2 regions of the Paenibacillus barengoltzii G22 genome follow, and region 2 is predicted to be linked to the other one. Evidence: a T-box and tRNA genes for the amino acid it is inferred to sense, from the RefSeq annotation. Region 2 holds a T-box; the other holds one or more tRNA genes.
The links. A T-box is a leader RNA that pairs with one kind of tRNA and senses whether it is charged. The one in region 2 lies ahead of C812_RS02495 (valine--tRNA ligase), so its partner is inferred to be a tRNA-Val.
Positions count from the first base shown of each region.

Region 1: it has a tRNA-Val gene. The T-box ahead of C812_RS02495 (valine--tRNA ligase) is inferred to sense a tRNA for this amino acid. The anticodon was not compared.

Region 1 is NZ_KE159652.1:1,044,145-1,055,208, reverse strand. Features, by position in the region: gene C812_RS04905 (hypothetical protein) at 20-616, opposite strand; gene C812_RS04900 (YktB family protein) at 792-1,415, shown strand; gene C812_RS04895 (MFS transporter) at 1,667-2,932, opposite strand; gene C812_RS04890 (aminotransferase class I/II-fold pyridoxal phosphate-dependent enzyme) at 3,120-4,595, shown strand; gene C812_RS04885 (DUF1292 domain-containing protein) at 4,715-5,038, opposite strand; gene C812_RS04880 (hypothetical protein) at 5,174-5,728, opposite strand; gene C812_RS04875 (MBL fold metallo-hydrolase) at 5,909-6,646, shown strand; gene C812_RS04870 (DUF3892 domain-containing protein) at 6,714-6,953, opposite strand; gene C812_RS04865 (GNAT family N-acetyltransferase) at 7,022-7,474, opposite strand; gene C812_RS04860 (hypothetical protein) at 7,720-8,004, opposite strand; tRNA gene C812_RS04855 (tRNA-Val) at 8,248-8,320, shown strand; gene C812_RS04850 (hypothetical protein) at 8,641-9,225, shown strand; gene C812_RS04845 (metallophosphoesterase family protein) at 9,679-10,560, opposite strand; gene C812_RS04840 (polysaccharide deacetylase family protein) at 10,996-11,064, shown strand, end outside.
Region 2 is NZ_KE159652.1:509,062-520,125, reverse strand. Features, by position in the region: gene C812_RS02525 (rod shape-determining protein) at 1-232, opposite strand, end outside; gene radC (RadC family protein) at 541-1,236, opposite strand; gene C812_RS02515 (Maf family protein) at 1,368-1,973, opposite strand; gene C812_RS02510 (SPOR domain-containing protein) at 2,193-3,413, opposite strand; gene murC (UDP-N-acetylmuramate--L-alanine ligase) at 3,585-4,907, opposite strand; gene C812_RS02500 (bifunctional folylpolyglutamate synthase/dihydrofolate synthase) at 4,967-6,340, opposite strand; gene C812_RS02495 (valine--tRNA ligase) at 6,590-9,265, opposite strand; T-box leader at 9,415-9,677, opposite strand; gene C812_RS02490 (LysM peptidoglycan-binding domain-containing protein) at 9,763-11,064, opposite strand, start outside.

The DNA of each region.
Region 1 (11,064 bases), 540 kb from region 2:
GGATGAGCCATATCCATCATTACCATTCAAGCTGCATGAGTTCCATTCTCAGCTTGCGCAGCCGCTCTTTGCAGGCTTCCGAGGCTTCGGCATCCCCCTGTTGGATGGCCTCGAACAACCGCTCAAGCTCGGCATCCAGCTCCTTCTGCAGTTGTGCCAACCGTTCCTCTGCCGCTTCGGATGCGAACATCTCAACCATTTGCGCCATGTCGACAATGGGTCCTTTTTGAAAAATAACCCGATGCTCCATCCCCGAGATTTCCACCAGGCGGATCACTTCTCCGAATAAAATGTTCTCGACCAGGATCTGACGATCCCTTATCCGTTTGACCACCGCATGACCGCGCAGATCGCCGATCAGCTTCTCCAGCCATTCCGCCAGCTTGGCATCGCGGATGACGTAGTCGCCTACCAGCTTGTATCCTTTGGCGAGACGCTGAAACCGCAGCTTAGTCAGCTTGCGTCCAGTGCGAACGGAGATGATGAAGAGCGATTCGTTTTCGCTCCAATATAAAGAATACCCGTCTTGGATCAAGTCGCGAATCAATTGCTGTATGTGCCGGCGGTCGAATCGGAGTTCCAGGTTGCAGTATTCCACTTCGTAACTTTTGTTCACGGCACTCCCTCCTAACGGTTTACCATATCTTATACTCCATCTTATGTAATGGAACTTGGTTTATTGATTATTTTTGGCCCGTTCAGGCCGGAGTTGCCGCGGAAAATATGTTATACTAGTACCGTTGCACATCGAACGAAATGAGATCCATGCCGAAAGTTGGAGGTACTACACGATGGCCTTTGAAGGTTTTACGACACAAGATTTCGACGCGCTTACCGTTCCGGGGCTGGAGTCCCGAATGGAAGCGATCATAAGTCACATTAGACCTAAATTGGAGACGCTGGGTGCGGAGATGGCCCCGTACCTGTCCGCTTTATGCGGAGAAGAGATGTTCCCGCATGTGGCCAAGCATGCGCGCCGGACGGTGAACCCGCCGAATGACACATGGGTCGCTTGGGCGGCCAGCAAGCGCGGGTATAAGGCGTTGCCGCATTTTCAGGTCGGGATGTTCTCCACGCACCTGTTTATCATCTTCGCCGTCATTTACGAGAGCCCCAATAAGGCCGTGTTTGCCAATTATTTGGACAAGCATGCGGCGCAAATCAAGAAGACGATCCCAGACGGGTTCTACTGGTCCCTGGATCATATGAGCCCGGACGGCACACCGAACCGGGAAGCGGATGCCAAGCAGCTGAAGGCCTGGGCCGAGAAGCTGAAGACGATCAAGAAGTCCGAAGCCCTGTGCGGACTGCGGCTGGAGCGGAACGACCCGATCGTATCCGACGGAACCAAGCTGATCCGCACAGTGGAAGAGACGTTCCAAACGCTGTTGCCATTGTATAAAGGCGCGTTTTAAGCATGACGCAGAAGCGGTCTAACGGACACCAGAGACGCTGCGGACTTTCCTAAGCGACCTCCTGTTGGCTAACGGACTGAGAAGACCTTACTTATGGAATAAGCGGCAAGCCCGTTGCCCCTATTGGTAAATAAAGCCCCTGATGTCCGTTACAGCGGGAAATGACCGGGAAATCGACCAATAAGGTCACTACGGTCCGTTATACCCATGGATGGCCTGCCTTCTGGCCAGCACTTCAAGCCTCCCTGACCTTATGGGTTGGGGGAGGCTTTTTGTGTACGGACAAGGCCAAGGTGCAGGAAGAAAAGCAACGCCATCGTGACTGCGCTGGTCAAAAACGGGGCAGCTGGGCCAAGCAGGTCCCACATTTTGCCGGAGATGATCGGTCCTACAACCATGCCGGAGCCTTGGATCGTGAGAAACAGGCCCCAAATCGTTCCCTTCTCCCCGCTTGGGATCATTTGCGCGATCATCGTATTCCAGGTCGGGAGAATTAACGCATAGCTGCATCCGATCAGGATCACAAACGACCAGACCAGGGCGACCTCCCGCGTCATCGCAAACAGGCCGATCGAGAGCGCCGCCAGAGCGAAGCCGATATGCAGGAACCAACGCGTCCCCAGCTGATCGACCAGCTTGCCGACGGGAATTAGCCCCAAGACGGTGATCCCGCCGCCGATCACGAGCATGGCGCTGAACGTCTCCGGCGACAGGCCCAGCTCCGTCCGGACATACAGCGTGATGACCGGCGTCAGCAGCCCGACGGAGAAGGATTGCAGGAACAGCGCCGGATATAACAACGGGCTGACGTCCAACTGCGTGCGGATATGGTGAATTGAAGCACGCAGTTGACGCCACATCCCTCCGATCTTGGCGGAGGGCGAATGTGCGGGAACGGCGGCTTTGGACGAGCCCGCGGCGGTGGAGCCGCCTTTTTTGCCTGGCAACATCAACGATACCAGCAAGACCAGCATAAGACATCCGAGCAAGAACCAAAAGATCGGCTGATACGAATCATTTAGGAAAAAGTTAATCAGAACCGGCCCCAACCCGGTTCCGCCAAGGCTGGAAATTTGGATGACCCCCATCGCTGTCGCGAAGTTGTTATTCTCCTCCGTTACCGCAGTGATGCCCATTAAAACACAGGGCCAGAGCGGTGCCGTCCCGATGCCAAGAAGCGCGCAGCCCAGCACGAGAAACCCCATAGAGGGAAGGAACGCGATCATCGCAACGGCACCTAGGGTGATGGTCAGCCCCAGGCTCATCGTCCGGCGAAAACCAATCCGTTCAATCAACCAGCCCGCCGGGCTGCGGAACAAATTATCCCCGATATACTGCATCGAAAACGACAACCCGATCGCAAACGCACTCAGCTTCAGCACATCCCCCATGTAAACCGGCAGGATGGATACGATCAGCGCCCCCTTCACGAACTCCACCAAAAACATAATCAGCCACAGGCTGGCGAACGTGGGATTCAGCAGTTTTTTCCTTGCCATGCTGCTTGTCAGTTCCACGAAAAAGCCCCCTCTCCTGGTTTCCGATCACCGATACTCTTTCATTTTGTCCTTTTTTGTCGGCAATTTAACCCATATTCCGTCAATTTTATGTAAAAAGCAGCGGTTTTTGCTTGCATTCCGGGCGCATTTTGCTATACTCTAGCTTGTTTGAAAATTATGTAGACGAAAGGCAGGGATGGCCCGTATGGATCATCAAAGCACGCCGCTCTTCACTGCTCTCAAAAAGCATGCGGCCGGCAATCCCGTTCAGTTTCACATTCCTGGGCACAAGAAAGGGCTCGGCACCGATAAAGAATTCCGAGAGTTCATCGGCGATAACGCCTTGTCTATCGACTTGATCAACATCGCCCCGTTAGATGACTTGCACCAGCCAACCGGCGTCATTCAAGAGGCGCAGAAGCTGGCTGCCGACGCCTTTGGCGCGGACTACACCTTCTTCTCGGTGCAAGGGACCAGCGGAGCCATCATGACCATGATTCTATCTGTTTGTTCTCCGGGGGATAAAATTATCGTCCCGAGAAATATTCATAAATCCGTAATGTCGGCCATTATATTCGCCGGAGCGAAGCCGGTATTTGTCTCGCCGGCGCAAGACCCGAATTTGGGCATCGACCACGGAATCACAACGTCTTCGGTTCGCCGCGCGCTGCAGCGTCATCCCGACGCCAAAGCGGTGGTGGTCATTAACCCAACGTACTTCGGCGTATGCGCCAACCTGAAAGAAATTGTGGATCTAGCCCACAGCTACCATGTTCCCGTGCTGGTGGATGAAGCGCATGGGGTCCATATTCATTTCCATGAGAAGCTGCCGATGTCTGCAATGCAAGCAGGCGCCGATATGGCGGCAACCAGCGTGCATAAGCTGGGCGGCTCGATGACGCAAAGCTCGATTCTGAATCTGAACACGAAGAACGGATACGTCAATCCGCAGCGTGTGCAAACGATCATCAGTATGTTAACGACGACGTCCACTTCCTATCTGCTCCTGGCTTCTCTGGATACCGCACGCCGCAATTTGGCGCTGCACGGACGGGAAATGGCCGAACGGGCGATGGAACTAGCCGAATATGTTCGGTCGGAAATTAACCAAATCGAAGGCTTGTACTGCTTCGGGCGGGAGATTTTAGGCGGAGAAGCCACGTATGACCATGATCCTACCAAACTGACGATCCACGTTCGCCATTTGGGGATTACCGGGTATGAGACGGAAAATTGGCTGCGCGAGCACTATAACATCGAAGTAGAGCTTAGCGACATGTACAACATTCTGTGCCTGATCACGCCAGGGGATACGCAGGAGACGGCCGATATTTTGCTGACCGCCCTGCGGGAGCTGTCTAAAACCTATTATAAGGAAAATAACGCAAATGAGCTGATCGTCAAGGTTCCGGAAATCCCGCATTTATCGCTGATTCCGCGGGATGCGTTCTATGCAGATACCGAGGTCATTCCGTTTAAAGAATCCGCCGGCCGGATTATCGCCGAATTTATTTATGTGTACCCGCCGGGGATTCCGATTTTGCTTCCGGGTGAAGTCATTTCCCAGGACAACATCGACTATATTCTCGATCATGTCGAGGTCGGCTTGCCGGTGAAAGGGCCGGAGGATCGATATATCGACAAGGTTAAGGTGATTGTTGAAGCGGATCCGATTTTTTAATTTAACAAGAGCAGGAGAGGGATATGTTTGTCCCGCCTCCTGCTCTTTTTTACTGCAAACCAAAAAGCCCCCCGCTTCCGGGGAGCTCTTAGCTTCTATACCAGGTGATCCGCCGCAAATTAGGCTTCATCCATTTGGGCGACAAGCTCGTTGTAAGCTTCTTCTACCTGTTTCCATTCCTGTTCGTCTTCGATATTGTAAAGCACCATTTCCTCGTTCTCTTCTTCCATGCGGAGAATGATGCCGTCCGCTTCCGGATTGTTGCGTTCGAGCAGCAATGCGTACACTTTCTCGCCAACGTCGAACGTCTCGACAAGAACCATCTCTACGTCGTTCCCTTCTTCGTCGGTCAGCGTCAACACAAACTCTTCATGCTCATGATCATGGTCATGATCGTGGCCGCAGCCGCATGCTTCGCCGTGTTCGTGATTGTGGTCGCTCATGAAATTACCTCACTTTAAGTATGTTTTAATGGACTGAAGAAGGGTCTCCCGCTTCGTTCCCCCCGTATCGTAACACTTTTGGTGGGGACAGGTCAATTTTCGCGGCGATTACCCGCGTTGTGCTCTGTTTATCGTTTATTTCAGAACGTTAATGCTCTTCTCGGCAACGAGCACGAAATCTGATCCGTTGGACGGTTGCATGTAGAACCCTACGATATAGCGGCCCGGTGTCTTGAAATCATACGTGTAGTCCTTGGTCCGGAACCAGAAATTATCGCGCTGCTCTTTGATTTCATCCGTCTGGATTTCCTTGGACGTCCCGTCCGGGGCCGTGATGGACACCCGCACTGCAGAGATGCTCGTGCGTAAATTATCAATTTGTGAGAACACATTAAACTTCAGCTTCCCCGTCTTCTTCACATCGCCGAACACATTGTCATCTGCGAATAGAAACATATGGACGTTGGGTTTATAATAATTCACCGTTTTGGTGCTGTCATTAAATTCAACTAAACCTTCGAGATTGCGTACGGGGACATAAGTTTTGCCATCTATAATATATCCACCGTCTTCCAGTTCGCGGCCGTTCAGCATCAGTTTTACCTTGGTGCTAGCAGCGTCAGCAAACAGCAGGGAACCCCCCATAAGAGAGAATGCCACCACCAGTAATGCAACTCTTCTCCATTTCATGAATGTTGACCCTCCATTTGATTCCTGTTGATGTATAGTTATACTCCCTGCCTCCGTTCAAGTTGCGGTGATGATGGGAAATGACGGTATTTTTTTAATGAGGGAGCCCGACCTTTTGTTTCGACTGGAAATTGTGTACATTTAAGAGGTGATCCATACTTGACCTAAGGGGGAATCCTAATGGCTTTACAACTCCAAATGCTGGGGACAGGCGGAGCGTTTGCCAAAAAATATTTTAATAACAACGCGCTCCTCTATGCCGGTGACTTCACCCTGCTCATCGACTGCGGAATCACCGCCCCCCTGGCGCTGCACACGATCGGCAAGTCGGTAGAAGAGATCGATGCCGTGCTGATTACCCATATCCATGGCGATCATGTTGGCGGCTTGGAAGAGCTGGCGTTCCGCCGGAAATTTGGTTCTGGACGGAAACCGATCCTGTATATTGCTGAGAATTTGGTGGAACCGCTCTGGGAAAATACACTGAAAGGCGGGCTAAGCCAGGACGGTGTCATTCACTCCCTAAGCGATGTTTTTGACGTACGTCTATTAAAAGAACGCGAGCCCGCGCAGCTTGCACCTGAGTTAAAAGTGGAGCTCATCCGAACGCCGCATATCCCGGGTAAACCCAGCTATTCGCTTTATATTAATGACGAGATTTTTTACAGTGCGGATATGACGTTCAAGCCGGAGCTCTTGACGGAGCTTGTGCGTGAACGGGGATGCCGTCGTATCTTCCACGAGGTCCAACTGACCGGAAAGGGCGAAGTACATACGACGCTGCAGGAGCTATTGTCCCTGCCAACCGAGATCCAAAGTCAAATTCTGCTAATGCATTATAGCGATGATATGGAATCCTTCCGAGGCGCTACGGGCAACATGGACTTTCTGCGCCAGCACGAAGTCTATACGCTGTAACCAAAAGAACCCTGCGGGCATGATGGCCTGCAAGGTTCTTTTTTTCAATATAGGATATGGATCAACGTTATTCGAAGCTAGGCAAATTATCCAAGTTGTTGGACGGATCTCCATCAGCATCGCCGCGGATATACATCTCTCCGTCCCGTCCCTTAAACACGTTGACGCCGGCAATTGCACCTGCCTTCACTTCCTGCAGCGCTTGCTGGTAATCCAGCACGCGGCCGCTGGACGTCTTGAACGCGACCAAATCCCCGTCTCCGTTCTTCCGCACAGCAATAAACGTTTCTCTGGTATTCAGGGCCATCGGCTAGCTCATCTCCTCTTCAATAAGATTAGATCTAGCTTGCCCCAAAATCTCCAAACCTATGACCTTTACGATTTTAACGACTTAACCATCCGGACGTGCGGAATACCGGCGTCATCAAACGGTTCGGTCGAGATTGTCTCATAATCAAGTTTGGCATAGAACCCTTCGGCTTGGCATTGGGCATCCAGCACCGACTTCGTGAGTCCAAGCTCCCGCGCCAGTTCCTCCAAGGCGAGCAGCAGGATTTTGCCTACGCCTTTCGAGCGATACGGCGCACGTACGGCGATCCGCTGCATTTTAGCGGCATTGTCTTTATAGTAAATCAATCTGCCTGTCGCAACATAGTCCCCTTCCAATTCGATCAGCACATGATGCACATCCGGGCCAATCTGATCATACTCGTCAATTTCCAATTCAACGGGGACCTTCTGTTCCTCGACGAACACCTCTTTGCGGATGTCCAGGCATTTCTGTAATTGCTCCTCATTCTCGACATGAATAATTGTTGCAGCCGACACTTCGTTCCCCTCCCACCATTGATTGCTTGTCTATTGGATCATTTAAACTGCATCATTATACAAAAAAATCATTTTCATGTATAGTTGTCTCATGGACATCGATGGAAAGGAGCTGGCATAGGGGTATGGTCATGGGCGTAACAATCGCCGCGGCGGTCGTCATCGCGGTATTGCTGATTACCTCCATGTTTTACACGACGAAGAAGGGCTATTCCCGCAAATGGGACGAGGAAGAATAAAGCGTTTTATTCCGTGGAATACACATCCTCTACAATCGTAGGCGAATAGACGCCGTCCGACACGGATGGCCCAAACGGCCAAGGAAAAGCGCCGGCCTGCCGGCTTAAAGTCTCCGCGCTTGGCGCCATCTGGCAGGCGCTGGTCAAGGCCAGCAGCAGGATGGCCCCCGCTGCAGCAATCCAAAGGGATCGCGGCCGTTTCATCTCATTCTCCGGCGACGGGGTTTGATCGTTGTTGTTAGAATGGTTATGGTTATGGCCAATATGGCGATGATGGTGGTTCCAATGCATGTTCACTACTTCCTTTCGTTACGGTGTGCCTGTCTGATGTATGCGTGCCATGACTGGATCAATCGCAAGTAATGAGCGTATGAGCGTCTTGGATAAATGCAACGTTATGCCGTCATGTACCTTACCACTTGGACACGCGTTCCTTTTCCATTGTTGACAGGGGACAGACAGCTTATACTCTAGGAAAGTGTTGACAAGAGCCCCGCCGCCTGATAACATAATTTTTGTCTTCACTATAAATTTGATCTGCTAGCTCAGCTGGGAGAGCACCATCTTGACAGGGTGGGGGTCAGTGGTTCGAGCCCACTGCAGATCATTGAGAAAATCCCTTAAAGCGTATGGCTTTGGGGGATTTTTTTTCTCTTTGTAGTCAACGATGCCCTCTGGTACTTAGGTGATCCGAATCAAGTTTGAAGAGCCTCGTCTCACTTCCCTCCTTATTTAAGGAGTCTTCATCTATCAATATGTATTTCTACAAATCCACCGTCATCCGGTACTCTATGTGCACGGCAACGAACAACTCCTTTCCCTGCTCAGTGTTTAGTTCCCCCTTCTTCTCCCATAGATCTCTTCTTCCATAAATATGGAATTTTTTTAAAGCATTGTATACTATTAGAGTATGATGGAGGGATTCTTTTGAAAAAAATCATTGATGTCATTATCCTTGTTGTTATTCTATTCCTAGCTGGTGGTTGCGGAACTGGGGCAAAGTACAACGACATCTCCCCCATTGCTGAGGATGTCAAGCAAACGCCCGGAACTTCACCAGGCTTATCCATAAGAGATGGTGTAGCCGTATGGGACCCAGGCTCAGAGTGTTGCAAATCTTTTGAAGATACCTTGGATGAAGTGCCATTTGAGGTTTCTATTCCAAAAGTTCCTTTTCCGATTACCCATCAGTCTGCCGATATCGTCCCAGCTAACTTTGACTTGATCCAATTGACCTTTGCTAATGAAGAGCGAGGAGAGCAACTGATACTGGCTGTTTCAAATTCGCAGGTAAAGTCCAAACCGGATGGTAAAAAGGGGCCAAAATTAAGTGATGGCACACAAACCTGGATCCAAAGCACACCAAGCTTAAGCGGGCTCTATTGGAGAAAGCAAGGATTAACCTATGCCTTAGGATCGAACAAGGTGGAAGATGGTAACTTTGTTCCTTTGTACAGTATTTCTGAACTCGTTCAGATTGCTAACTCTATTGTCCAACCTCCCCACCTCTAACGGACCGTACCGACCTTATTTGTTCATTTCCCGGAGATTTCCCGAGCTAACGGACTCAAGTAACCTTATTGGGCAAAAATTATCACGGGTTCGCCAACACCAAACCAAATAGGGTCTCTGAGGTCCGTTAAAATGGGCAGGCTAGCGTCCGGACCGAAATAACGGCGCTGGTGTCCGTTAGCGCAACCGAGTTACTTGCATCGGTAACCTGCAACGGAGCTATCAGCATACGGCTACTGGCATACGGCTACTTGCATACGGCTACTTGCATACGGCTGTCAAGCAACAACCCATCAGCGCCAACGACCAGCACTAAAACGAAGGCCTAGCCGCCACCGGCTGGTCTCCTAACATCGCCACAAGCCCCCACAACAAAAACGTGCGCCCCAAAGGCGCGCGTTCTCGTTAAAGTATGTTACTGTCCCCATACGTCCTCTCGTCCCCCATTCACTGCTACCCCCGCGGATACTCCACCCGAAACTGCGCGGATTCCACCCATTCGCCGCAGGTAAAGTCTCGGCCGCGCACGAGGACATGGTTGCGATAAACTTCAACGTAGAAGCCTTGGCTGCCGTCTTTATGTTCGTCTTCGTCGGTCCACAGGTAGGCGACCGATGCGGCGTTAAACATCGCCGGCCCGTCGCCCTCCGCGCCATAAGAAGTGTGAGGCGCATCCATCTCCCAATGGGTATGCCCCGTAAACAGGATCGCCTGCGGGTGACGGGCCAGTACGGCGCGCAGCTCCGCATCCTGCACGACGCCGTACCAACGCTGCGCCTCGTAGGAACCGGCGACCGTATTGAGCAGCGGCTGATGCAGGAAGACGAACACCGGGCGGTCGGCGGCAGCATTTTCCCCTAACTTGTCATCGAGCCATGCCAGTTGCTTCTCCGACAGCGAGCTGAACAACTCCAGCCCCTCTTCGGTTCCAAGAAAAATAAAATGATACCCATCAATCCAATGATCATGATAAATGCCTTCCGCCCCGGTGCCGCGCAAAAATTGTCCCAAACGCGCCTCCCAGTTCCCCATTGCAACATCATGATTGCCCATCGTTACATACAGTGGGGGCAATGCTTCGCCAAACCGATGCCAAATTTGGTTCCACGCCTCGTATTCCTCCGGAAACCCGTGATCGGTCACGTCCCCCGCATGCATGATGCCAACGCTTCCCGCTCCATTCTCCGCGATATCTTGCAGCGCCCGTTCCAAGTTGACGTTGTGCGTATGCTGCTCATCTCCCCGAACATGCGTGTCGGTAATAACCTGAAACGAAAGCAAAAGTTCCTCGTCCCGCTGTCCTTCCCCTGCCTGCTGCTCAATGCGATCTGCCATTGTTTTCAGCCTCCCTTATCGCTCATATTCAATCCGACAACACCGAGGACAATCCCGCCAATCCACGGGAGCGAAGACAGCGACAATTTCTCCTGAAACTTGCACCAAAAAGATCAGCACAATGCTCCCCCCCCCGACCATACCGTGTACACGGCACTTACCTTAATATACTACGGCATCCTGTTTTCGAGGATCGATCGTAAGAGCAAAACCCACATGAGCTGTGCCGTGCAATCGAGACGATACTGTCGCTGGAAACTGCTGAAGAGGAGCGCAAACAGTGCCTGGAGGATTTGCACAAGCTGAGGAGACCCCCTCAACCATGGATAAAAGTGCCGATGTACAGCCAAACTAAACGGACAGCGCCGGCCGGAAGCTGCGAGTTGCCCGGACGGACAAGCGCTCAAGTATAGTTGATGGAGGCACGTAAAACCGATGGTCAAAATCAAACTGGGAGCAGCGCTCACCATCGCCCTTGGCATTGCGCTTCTCTCTGCCCCTGTA
Region 2 (11,064 bases):
TATCGAAATCCGCGATCACACCATCCTTCATCGGACGGATCGCCCGAATGTTGCCGGGGGTTCTGCCGATCATCTTCTTGGCCGATTCTCCGACGGCCACGATGTTTTTCGTGTCGGTATGGATCGCTACCACCGAAGGCTCGCGGACGATAATGCCCTTGCCTCTCGTATATACCAACGTATTTGCCGTCCCTAAATCAATACCCAAGTCTTTTGTAAAGCCACCCAACATGCTGCTTCTTCCTTTCCTTCTGTATCTAACCTATTATATTAGAGGTTGTTCAAAAAGTCATCTTCCGATCACGGTGTTTCATCTTCGATGCAAGCTCGACGGCGAATCTTGAATTCAGCCGGGACTTCCGTTGCTCACGTACCTTTATGTACGCTCCGCTACTCAGTCCCTAGCTTCATCCAACCTTCTTGGTGCTCGAAACCTGACTTGTTTGAACCTTCATTGAAACGGTTGTTCAAAAAGTCATCTTCCGATCACGAAGTTCATCAATGATGCAAGTTCGACGGCGAATCTTGAATTCACTGAAGTTACATCAAGCCCCGTTCTTTCAAACTGACGAACTTGCCGTCCCCGATGACGATGTGATCGAGCACATCGATGCCGATAATTTCCCCCGCCTCACAAAGCCTCCGCGTCATCCGGATATCCTCCGGGCTTGGAGTAGGATCCCCGCTGGGATGATTGTGGGCACATACGACAGAAGCGCTGCTGCATTTGATCGCAGCCCGAAATACCTCACGCGGATGTACAATCGATGCGTTCAGACTTCCGATCGAAAGCGTCTCTTGAGCAATAACATGATTTTTTGTATTCAAAAAAAGACATACAAAATGCTCTTTCTGCAAATAGCGCATTTGCTCCATCAATAGCTCGGCCGCATCGTGCGGACTGCGGATGACTGCTTGATCCGGCAGCCGCGATTTGGCCAGTCGCTGCCCCAACTCAATCCCCGCCTTCAGTTGGATCGCTTTTGCGGGTCCGATGCCTTTCAGCATGGTCATCTCTTCCAGGCTGACATCCACCAGCCCACGCAACCCGCCTAATTCGGCGAGCAATCGCTGGGCCATATGAACTGCCGATTCCTGATGTGTTCCCGTGCGGAGCAGAATCGCCAGCAATTCCGCATGGCTGAGCGCTCCTGCCCCGTATTTGATCATTCGTTCCCTTGGCCGCTCCTCAGAAGGAAGATCACGCAGCATATAGGGAGTTTGTGCTTGCTCCATCGCTATCCCTCGCTTCCGAAATAGTATCAGGCCGCTCCCGGTTATTCCGAGTCCGCCCGTCCTTGGTTTCGGAAGGATATGCTTTATCACTTCCCGATGACCTGCCAAACGCGGCAAGCTCAGTCCCCTGCTTACAGTACCTGAATGTCGAAATCCTTCAACATGTCCACAAGCAGCGAAACCGGCAAGCCCACAACATTAAAATAACATCCTTCAATTCCAGTAACGATCGTAGCGCCAAGGCCTTGAATCGCATACGCTCCAGCCTTGTCCAATCCTTCCCCGCTACGAGCATAGGCTTGAATTTCCGCTTCGGTTAAAGCCTTCATCCTTACGGTCGTCGCCCGGTAATCCACGTGGCGTCGCCCCGTTAAGGCGTCTATGCAGGCTACGCCGGTATACACCACATGCGCGCGTCCCTGCAGGCTTCGCAGCATATCCGCTGCCTCTTGGGTGTCCTTCGGTTTACCCAATACTTCGCGGTCTCGGACCACGATCGTATCGCTTCCAACGATCACTGCATTACGGTCTGCCGAAGAATCAAGCTCCCGGTAAACGGCTTCCGCTTTGCGCCCGGCAAGCTCCATCACGATTTGCTCCGGCGGTAACGACGCTTCGAAGGATTCCTCGGCATGGCTCGGAACTACTTCGAAAGGAATCGCCAAAGACGCGATCAATTCACGCCTGCGAGGTGAAGTGGAAGCAAGAATAATCCGGCGCAATTTTGCGGTATCCATTATGGAACTCTCCTTTGTAGAAAACGAATTGATGTCCTGAATGGTTACATGCATAAGTTGGTAAAAAATAGATAAGAATCGACAGCGGTTTGCTGTCATCCCCGCCATTTTTTGACACTAACCTATTATAAGATTATTATGGCCCCAGGCGCAAACACAAAAAGGACAGGGGAAACTATTTCCAGCCCCTGTCCTTGGTCCTATTTTCCTGCTGCATATTTATGCTCCGGCGTGAACGAGGGATTGCTCGGCCATAATGAAGCGCATCATCTCATTTTGCACTTCCCAGAGCAGCGTTTTCGCCCTGTTTTTCTGATATTCGCTCATGGCCTCGACCGCCCCGTTGATCGCTTTCTCCATTTCCCCGGCTAGGGCGGCTCCCTCCGCGGACCATTTGCCGCGGATCGCCGAAGCCCTTTCTGTCCAAGCTTGGTGCTTGGCACCCAATTGTTCCAATTCCGGATGCTGCTGCGGTTGCGGGTCCGCTTCGGTTAATAGCGCAGCGGATGAAGTGCTAAGCAGATCAACCAGCTCTGCACTTTGCGCCATAAACCCTTCCAAAGCTTCACGTTCGCCGGCAAAAGGAACATTGGCCACTGCTGGTAACGAAATCTCGTGCAAAATCAGCTCCACGCCTGCCGCCTTGAGTTGGCCGGTCAGCAGTTTCGACTGCTCACGATCCGTGGAAACCCCGGCATATACCCGCTTCTCGTCGACCGTATCCCGCGCCGCTGCAATGCCGGACGCCTGCAGCTCTTCTTGTGCCAGCTGTACACCCTGGGCTGTGCTAAACACGCCATATTGCAAAAAGTAGTAGGTCTGTTCCGGCAATGCGACACTAATGAGCGGAGCGTTGTCCTCTTTGGCGGGGTCCTCTCCTTCAATCTCCCCCATGGCTGGCTGGCTTGCGGTGTCTCCCTTTTCCTCCTGCTGCGTCGTGTTCGTATTGATTCCCGGAAGAGGGAGCTCGACCTCCTGATTAAATAAAGATAGCACGACATAGCCAAACAGTGCGCCCGTAACAATCGCTCCGGTCAAAGAGCCGGCCACCTTCCACCAGGAGGTTCGGTGTGGACGGGTATAGATAGGAGGGGCATCTTCCTGCCACTCTGTTTGCCAAGGATCATTGCCGTAAATCTCTTCCCACGCCTTATCAGGCGCAGATGCAGTAGAGTAAACAGACATATCCGCCTTCTCCATTACCCAATCATCCCGATCGGTTACCGTCGGATCTTGGCGTCGTCTCTGGTCTTGACCGCCCGGGAAAACAGTGAGCCCCATCCCGGTATGGTCTGTGAAGGGATCTCCCCATTCCTCCACCGTTTCTACCGCGCGATATTGGGGTGTCGTCCTCCGCATTGGCTCCTCCGCAATCTCCCGTTCTGGCCGGATTTCCCGGCCATCCCTGTCAAACCGGAATGTCATTTTGGCTTTGTTCACGGTCCGCACGCTCCTTGTCCATTCTTCTACCCTATCCATATGAGAGCGATCCAACGGTTATGCCAAGCCTGTACAAGGGTGAAGCTTCTATTTGGTCAGGAACGTAAAAACGGCCTCCCCGGGAACCTCATCCCGGTAAAGACCGTTCATATTAAGTGTCAAGCTGGGGATTTAGTTAGACAACCCTTTGGCCAGCTCGTAACCCACTTTGTAAATGTCGCCTGCTCCCATCGTCAGCACGAGATCGCCAGGCTTCAGCCGGTGCTGTAAATCGGCAATCACATCCTGCTTCGTTGGCAAGTAACGGGCGCCGGCATTGCTGTTCTGCTTAATCAATTCAACCAGCTTGGAGGAGCTTACACCTTCGATCGCTTTCTCTCCGGCCGGTGAATAAATGTCGGTGATGATCACCTCATCCGCATCTCCAAACGCCCGGCTAAACGCATCCAACAAGAAAAAGGTCCGCGTATACCGCTGCGGTTGGAAGACGGCGATAATTCGCTTGCCGGTTGCCTTGGCCGCTGCGATCGTCGCTTGGATTTCCGTTGGATGGTGTGCATAATCGTCGATAATCAGAATTCCGTTCTTCTCTCCAAGCACCTGGAAACGGCGTTTCGCGCCATGGAAGTGGCGCAACGCTTTGACAACTTCATCAAACGGAATGCCTGCCTCCATGCATACGATCACGGTCGCCATCGCATTGTAAACATTATGCCGACCAGGCACAGACAATTCCACTGTTCCGAGCTCCCGGTCACCTTGATACATTTTAAAGGTAACACAGCGATCTCCAAGCTCGATCTCCCGGGCCGTATAGTCGCAGTTGGTTTCGATGCCGTACGTAATCGTCGGACTTTGTACCCGAGGAAGCAATTCACGTACGTTTGGGTCGTCTCCGCATACGACCGCCTTGCCGTCCGGTTTGATCTGATTCAGAAACTGCACGTAGGCTTCCTTCAAGCGATTGAAGTCACCGCCGTAGTTTTCCAAATGGTCGGCCTCGATGTTGGTCACGACGCCAAGTGATGGATAATACTGCAGGAAGGAGCCGTCGCTTTCGTCAGCTTCCGCAACCACGCATTTTCCTTGTCCGGCTTTGGCATTTGTGCCCATGTCCATAATTTCCCCGCCGATAATGTAGGTAGGATCGGTACCGCAAAGCTCCATCGCCAGCGCGATCATCGACGAGGTTGTCGTTTTGCCATGAGCTCCGGCAACAGCAACACCGTTACGCTCATTCAAAAGGCGGGCCAGCATCTGAGAGCGATGCAGCACCGGTATGCCTTGCTCTTGCGCTTCCAAACGCTCCACATTATCCTGCGGCAGCGCGGTAGAGTAAACGACCAAATCCGCCCCATGCACGTGTTCGGCGGTATGGCCGATATAGATTTTTGCTCCCTTCGCGGCGAGCTTCTCCGTCAACTCTTGGGAGGCAACGTCCGATCCCGTGACGGTATACCCCATTTCCAGCATCACGCGGGCAATGGCGCTCATGCCATATCCGCCGATACCGATAAAATGTACGTGTTGTTCGGTCGTATTTAACAAAATGGTCACCAGCCTTTTTCAGAATCGGTTTGATGCAAAAGGGCCGCCCGCACGTCCGAGATCAGATACAACGTGCCGGTGACTACCCCAAGATCCTCCCGTTCCGTCCGTGACTCCAAAAGCGAAAGGGCTTTTCTCCAGTCACGTTCCACGATGATTTCCAAATCCGCTTTCGCTTCTGTCCCCTGTAGTTCGGCCACGAGTTCATACAACGCATCGGCGTCCATTTTCCGGCGAAAATCGGGCTCGGTCAGAATTAGCGTATCCACTATTGGTAATATATGCTTCAAGTAGCCCTGATGATGCTTGTTGGCCAGCATCCCCATCATCAAATGCAGCTTACGGTATTGGAACGCTTCAGGCAGGCTTTTCGCCAGCGAAGCAGCCCCCTCCGGATTATGTGCTCCGTCCAATACAAGGCGAGGTTCCTCCCGCACCACTTCCAGCCGTCCAGCCCAGAAGGCGGTACGGAAACCGTCCTGCACCTGTTCATCCTCGAGGATAAAAGCCATATACTGCCGCAACACTTCCAGCACCATCATGACGCCGGCGGCGTTCTTGCATTGATGCTCCCCAAGCATGCGAATTGTAAAATCCATCTCCCGGAATGGACCTTGAAAATGCAACTGCTGCTCCTTGGCATCCACGGCCACCCGCTCGTACCGGAACTGTTCCCCCATCAGATACAGGGTAGCATGTTTGGCTGCCGCCGTTTCCTTCAGTACGGCAACGGCCTCCGGTTGTTCGGCACAGCTGACTACGGGCACTCCCGCCTTGATAATGCCAGCCTTCTCACGGGCGATTTGCTCGATGGTATCGCCAAGGACGTCCATGTGATCCATGCCGATGTTCGTAATCAAAGAGACGATCGGCGTCACAATATTGGTCACATCCATCCTTCCCCCAAGCCCGGTCTCCCATACTACCACATCGGGATAACACACTTCCGCAAAATATAAAATCGCGATCGCTGTGCTCACCTCGAACATGGTTGGGGATCCGAGTTCAGTCTCGGAAATTTCAGCCACCAATGGAGCAATCCGGTTCGCCAGATCGAGCAGCACCGTCTCAGGGATATCTTCCTCATTATATTGGAAACGATTTGTGAACTTAGTGATATAAGGGGACGTAAAAGTCCCCACTTGATAACCGCATTCCCGGAGTGTCCGGGTCAGGAAAGCGCAGGAGGAGCCTTTACCGTTCGTCCCCGCCACATGGATAAATTTCAGCCTCCGTTCGGGATGGCCTAACTTTTCCATCATGAGCTCGATCCGTTCCAAGCCGGGACGGATGCCAAACGGCAACAGCCCGTTGATCCAATCAACCGCTTCAGCGTAGCTCTTGAGCGGCCGTGCTTCTTCCTCTGTACGATCCTCCATGTCAGTCACCTTCACTTAATATTAGTGTAGTTCAAAAAGTCATCTTCGGATCACGAAGTAGTTCAATGAAGCAGAGTCGGCGTCGAATCTTGGATTCAGCCGGGACTTCCGTTGCTCACGTAGATCTGTCTACGCTCCGCTACTCAGTCCCTAGCTTCATCCAACCTTCTCGGTGCTCCAAACCTAACTTTTTCAACCTTTATTGAACTGTAGTTCAAAAAGTCATCTTCGGATCACGAAGTAGTTCAATTAACCTTTCAGTTCCGCAATTCGAGCCAGCACCTTGTCGCGTTTCTCAGAATAATCGGCCATCTTCGCCCGTTCTTCCTCGATCACTTTAGCCGGTGCTTTGGACACGAAGCCTTCGTTAGCCAGCTTCTTCTCGACACGTTCCACTTCTTTGTTCAAGTGGTCAAGTTCCTTCGTTAACCGCTCGATTTCCTGTGCGATATCAATGAGACCCGATAGCGGCAGGAACAGCTCGGCCCCCGTTACAACGGCGGTCATCGCTTTATCCGGCACATTTGCGTTCAGCGAAGCCTCGTACTCCGAAGTGTTGCAGAATCGGCGAACGTAATGCTCGTTGCGGGACAACACTTCCAGCACTTCCGCGCTGCCCGGCTTGATGACGAGCTCGACCTTTTTGCTCATCGGCACATTCACTTCGGCACGGATATTCCGCACCGCGCGAATGACATCGATCAGAAGGTTCATTTCCTGAACGGCGTCTGGCGCTTCCAGCGCTGGGTCGTATTCCGGCCATGCCGCCAGCATAATCGTTTCGCCAGAATGCGGCAAATGCTGCCATATTTCCTCGGAAATAAACGGCATAAACGGATGAATCATGCGCAGCGTGCGATCGAGTACATAGGCCAGTACAGACTGGGTTTTCTTCTTCGCCGCGGCATCTTCCCCGTAAAGGGACAGCTTGGCGAACTCGATATACCAGTCGCATAGATCGTCCCAGATAAAGTTGTACAGTAATCGACCCGTTTCCCCGAATTCGTAAGAATCGATCAAGCGTGTAATTTCCTTGGCTGTTTCGTTCATCCGGTGCAAAATCCAGCGATCCGCCGTCGACAGCTCACCGCTGATATCGATATCCTCGTACTTCACGCCCTCCAGGTTCATCAAAGCAAAGCGCGAAGCATTCCAAATCTTGTTGGCGAAGTTGCGGGCTTGCTCAACGCGTTCCCAACGGAACCGCAGGTCTTGACCCGGCGTGTTGCTGGTGGACAGCATGTAACGCATGGCGTCAGCGCCGTACTTCTCAATAACTTCAATTGGATCGACGCCGTTGCCCAGCGATTTGGACATTTTGCGCCCTTCACTGTCGCGGACGAGGCCGTGGATCAGGACATCCTTGAACGGAACTTGACCGGTGAATTCCAACGAAGTGAAGATCATCCGGGCAACCCAGAAGTAAATGATATCGTAACCAGTGGAAAGAACAGACGTTGGGAAATAGCGTTTGAGGTCCGCGCTGTCCTCATTCGGCCAGCCCAGTGTAGAGAATGGCCAAAGTGCAGAGCTAAACCACGTATCCAGCACGTCCTCGTCTTGTCGGATATCGTCGCGTCCCAGCTTGGCCCGTGCTTCTTCCTCACTGCGGGCAACAACCATTTCACCGGTCTCGTCGCAATACCAAGCCGGAATACGATGACCCCACCACAACTGACGGGAAACACACCAATCGCGAACGTTCTCGATCCAGTTCAAATAGATTTTCTCGAACCGATCCGGTACGAAGTTCACGCCGTTCCCCGATTTTTGCGCTTCAATTGCTTTTTCTGCGAGCGGCTTCATCTTCACGAACCATTGCGTCGACAAATACGGCTCAACCACAACGCCGGTCCGTTCACTATGACCAACTTGATGCACGTGGTCTTCAATTTTGATCAGCACACCCATCTCTTGCAAATCTTTCACGATCTGCTTGCGGCATTCGAAGCGGTCGAGTCCTTGATACTTGCCGGCTTCCGCGTTCATCTTGCCGGTCTCGTCCATCACGTTAATTTGCGGCAGGTTATGGCGCAAACCAACCTCGAAGTCATTCGGGTCATGTGCCGGGGTGATTTTTACAGCGCCGCTGCCAAACTCTTTCTCAACGTATTCATCGGCAATAATTGGGATTTCACGGTCAACGATCGGCAGGCGAAGCGTCTTGCCAACCAAATGACGATAACGTTCATCCTCAGGATGAACGGCAACCGCAGTATCGCCAAGCATCGTCTCTGGGCGAGTTGTCGCCACGGTAATATATCCGCTGCCATCGCTCAGTGGATACTGAAGATGGTACAGATGCCCGTTCACTTCTTTATATTCCACCTCGATATCGGAAAGCGCCGTGCGCGCCGCTGGATCCCAGTTGATAATATACTTGCCGCGATAAATCAAGCCTTTCTCATAGAGCTTCACGAACACTTCGCGAACCGCTTGGGACAAGCCCTCGTCCAAAGTAAACCGCTCGCGCGAATAATCGAGCGATGCGCCCATTTTGGCCCACTGTTCATGAATCGTTTCCGCATATTGGTCCTTCCAGGCCCAGACTTGTTCGAGGAACTTCTCACGGCCCAGGTCGTATCGGGATACGCCTTGCTCTCTAAGCCGCTGCTCCACTCTTGTTTGAGTTGCAATTCCCGCATGGTCCATCCCAGGCAGCCACAACGCATCATAGCCTTGCATCCGCTTGGTCCGGGTCAAAATATCCTGCAGCGTCAAATCGAGCGCATGCCCGATATGCAGCATCCCGGTTACGTTAGGCGGCGGAATCACAATCGTGTAGGGCTTGGCATCCGGCCGTTGTCCGGCTTTAAAGAAGCCGTTCTCCAACCAATAACGGTGCCATTTCTGCTCCGCTGCTTTCGGATCGTACGTCGTTGGCATTTCTACCGACGAAGTTTGTTGACCTTGATTTTCTGTCATCCTATTCAACCTCCGTTACAAATAAGCATAGCCTTGGCAATCCTAAGATAGTCGACTGGCGTTATCGGCTCCACCCGTGTGCATAAGACTTCGGACGGGCTTTCGCGCCTGCTTCATGATGCCTAAGAAAAAACAAAAAGCCCTTCGTCTCAAAGGACGAAAGGCTTTACTTTCGCGGTACCACCTTTGTTTCGCATCAATGGCATCCGGCTCCTTCAGCATCCGGTGCAAGAAATGCGACACTCATGCAGATAACGGCTGCGGCCGGTCCGTTCTAACCCCATATCAGATGCTGCTCAAACGGACAACTCCCGGGCGACTTCGGCGAGCTACATGTCCTGCAGAATCTCGCAGCCGTGGATTCCGCTCTCTGAAGGGTACGCTGCCTACTCTTCCCGTTCCAAGTCTTTGCCATAGATCTTATTACTTTAATCTATATTATCATAACTTGGAAAGGAACGGGAGTCAACAATCCGCCTGATTTCACGGGATGGTCCTCACGGAATGTACAAAACTTGCCCTTCATTCACCTGATGCTCGGACAGCCGGTTGTACAGCTGCAACTCCCGCGTACTCAGGTGGTAGCGTTGGGCGATATCATCCAGCGTCTCTTCACGCTGCACGATCACGAGGCGCACTTTGCGGAAGGGATTTTGATCCTCATTGCTGATGAACAGGTTCTTCCACCGCAGCTCCTCACCCTCACCTTGGTCTCTGCTGTCGTCCAGGCTCGCCTGATCCGAAGCTTCCTCCTGCGGTTCCTGAGCAGGCCGGGCCGAAGAGGAAATCAACTTCGTTAAGCCAAAGTTGTCTCGATCTCCCTCGTCATCCCCTTTTTTGGCCCCCAACGCAATCTTCATTTCCTTCTTCTCTTCTGGTTGGGCAGGTACAACTTGGTCCGCTTCAACCTCCGCATTCGCCTCCAAAACAGGTTCGTTCGCCGTATCGTTTGACACGGCAGCGACTTCTTCGCCAACCCCATCCGAAGCCCGTTCCGGTTCAGCATATTCCGCCTCTACAGCTTCACTCGCACGTTCAATTGGCGCGGATTCCGCGAATGGGCGAATCTCCTCCTCAAATGTTGCGCCTGCATCCAACTCCTCTGTCTGGTCAGCAAAAACCTCTGCAGCAGCGTCAAAATCCGATTCAGATTCCTTGTCCGCCCAAGGACCAGCTTCCTGGAATGCAGGGACATCCTCTCTCCAGGCGGCGGATTCCTGCGGCTCGTCCGCACTTCGTTTTTGCGCGGTAAGGACTTCATCCGGAAACGCCTGCCATGAAGCAAATTGCGGAATGGGCTGTGGCTCTTCATCCTGCTCCTCTTGCTGCAGCTCGAGTTCCGGCTCCGGCTGAGACTCTTCGTCTGTCGTATCGCGGATTAACGAATTCCACGAGAACGTCGGCTCCGACTCTTGGCGCACTTCTTCCGTCAGCAATGGCGCTGCCGGGATCGATTCAGGCTCGGTCACCGCCGAAGTGTAATCCTCCGATTCCTCCGCGCTTAAATTCGATTCGGCTTCCGGTTCATCCTCTCGCAGATCCGGTACGACATGGGCAGTCGTAAACTCGCGATCTTTCCATGCATCTTGCTCGGACACGAGGGTAGTAGTCTCCACCCCTTGAAGCGACAAGACCCCTGTAATATTCAAGCTGCGCGAGCTAAGCAGGTCAACATCGAAGTTTTCAATTTCAACCGTGATATCCTCCAACCGGTTCACCCGGCTTAGCGGTATCGTAATTTCGACTGGAATATAATGTTCCAGCTTCTGCGTTTCTCCTTCTCCCCGATACACCCCCGA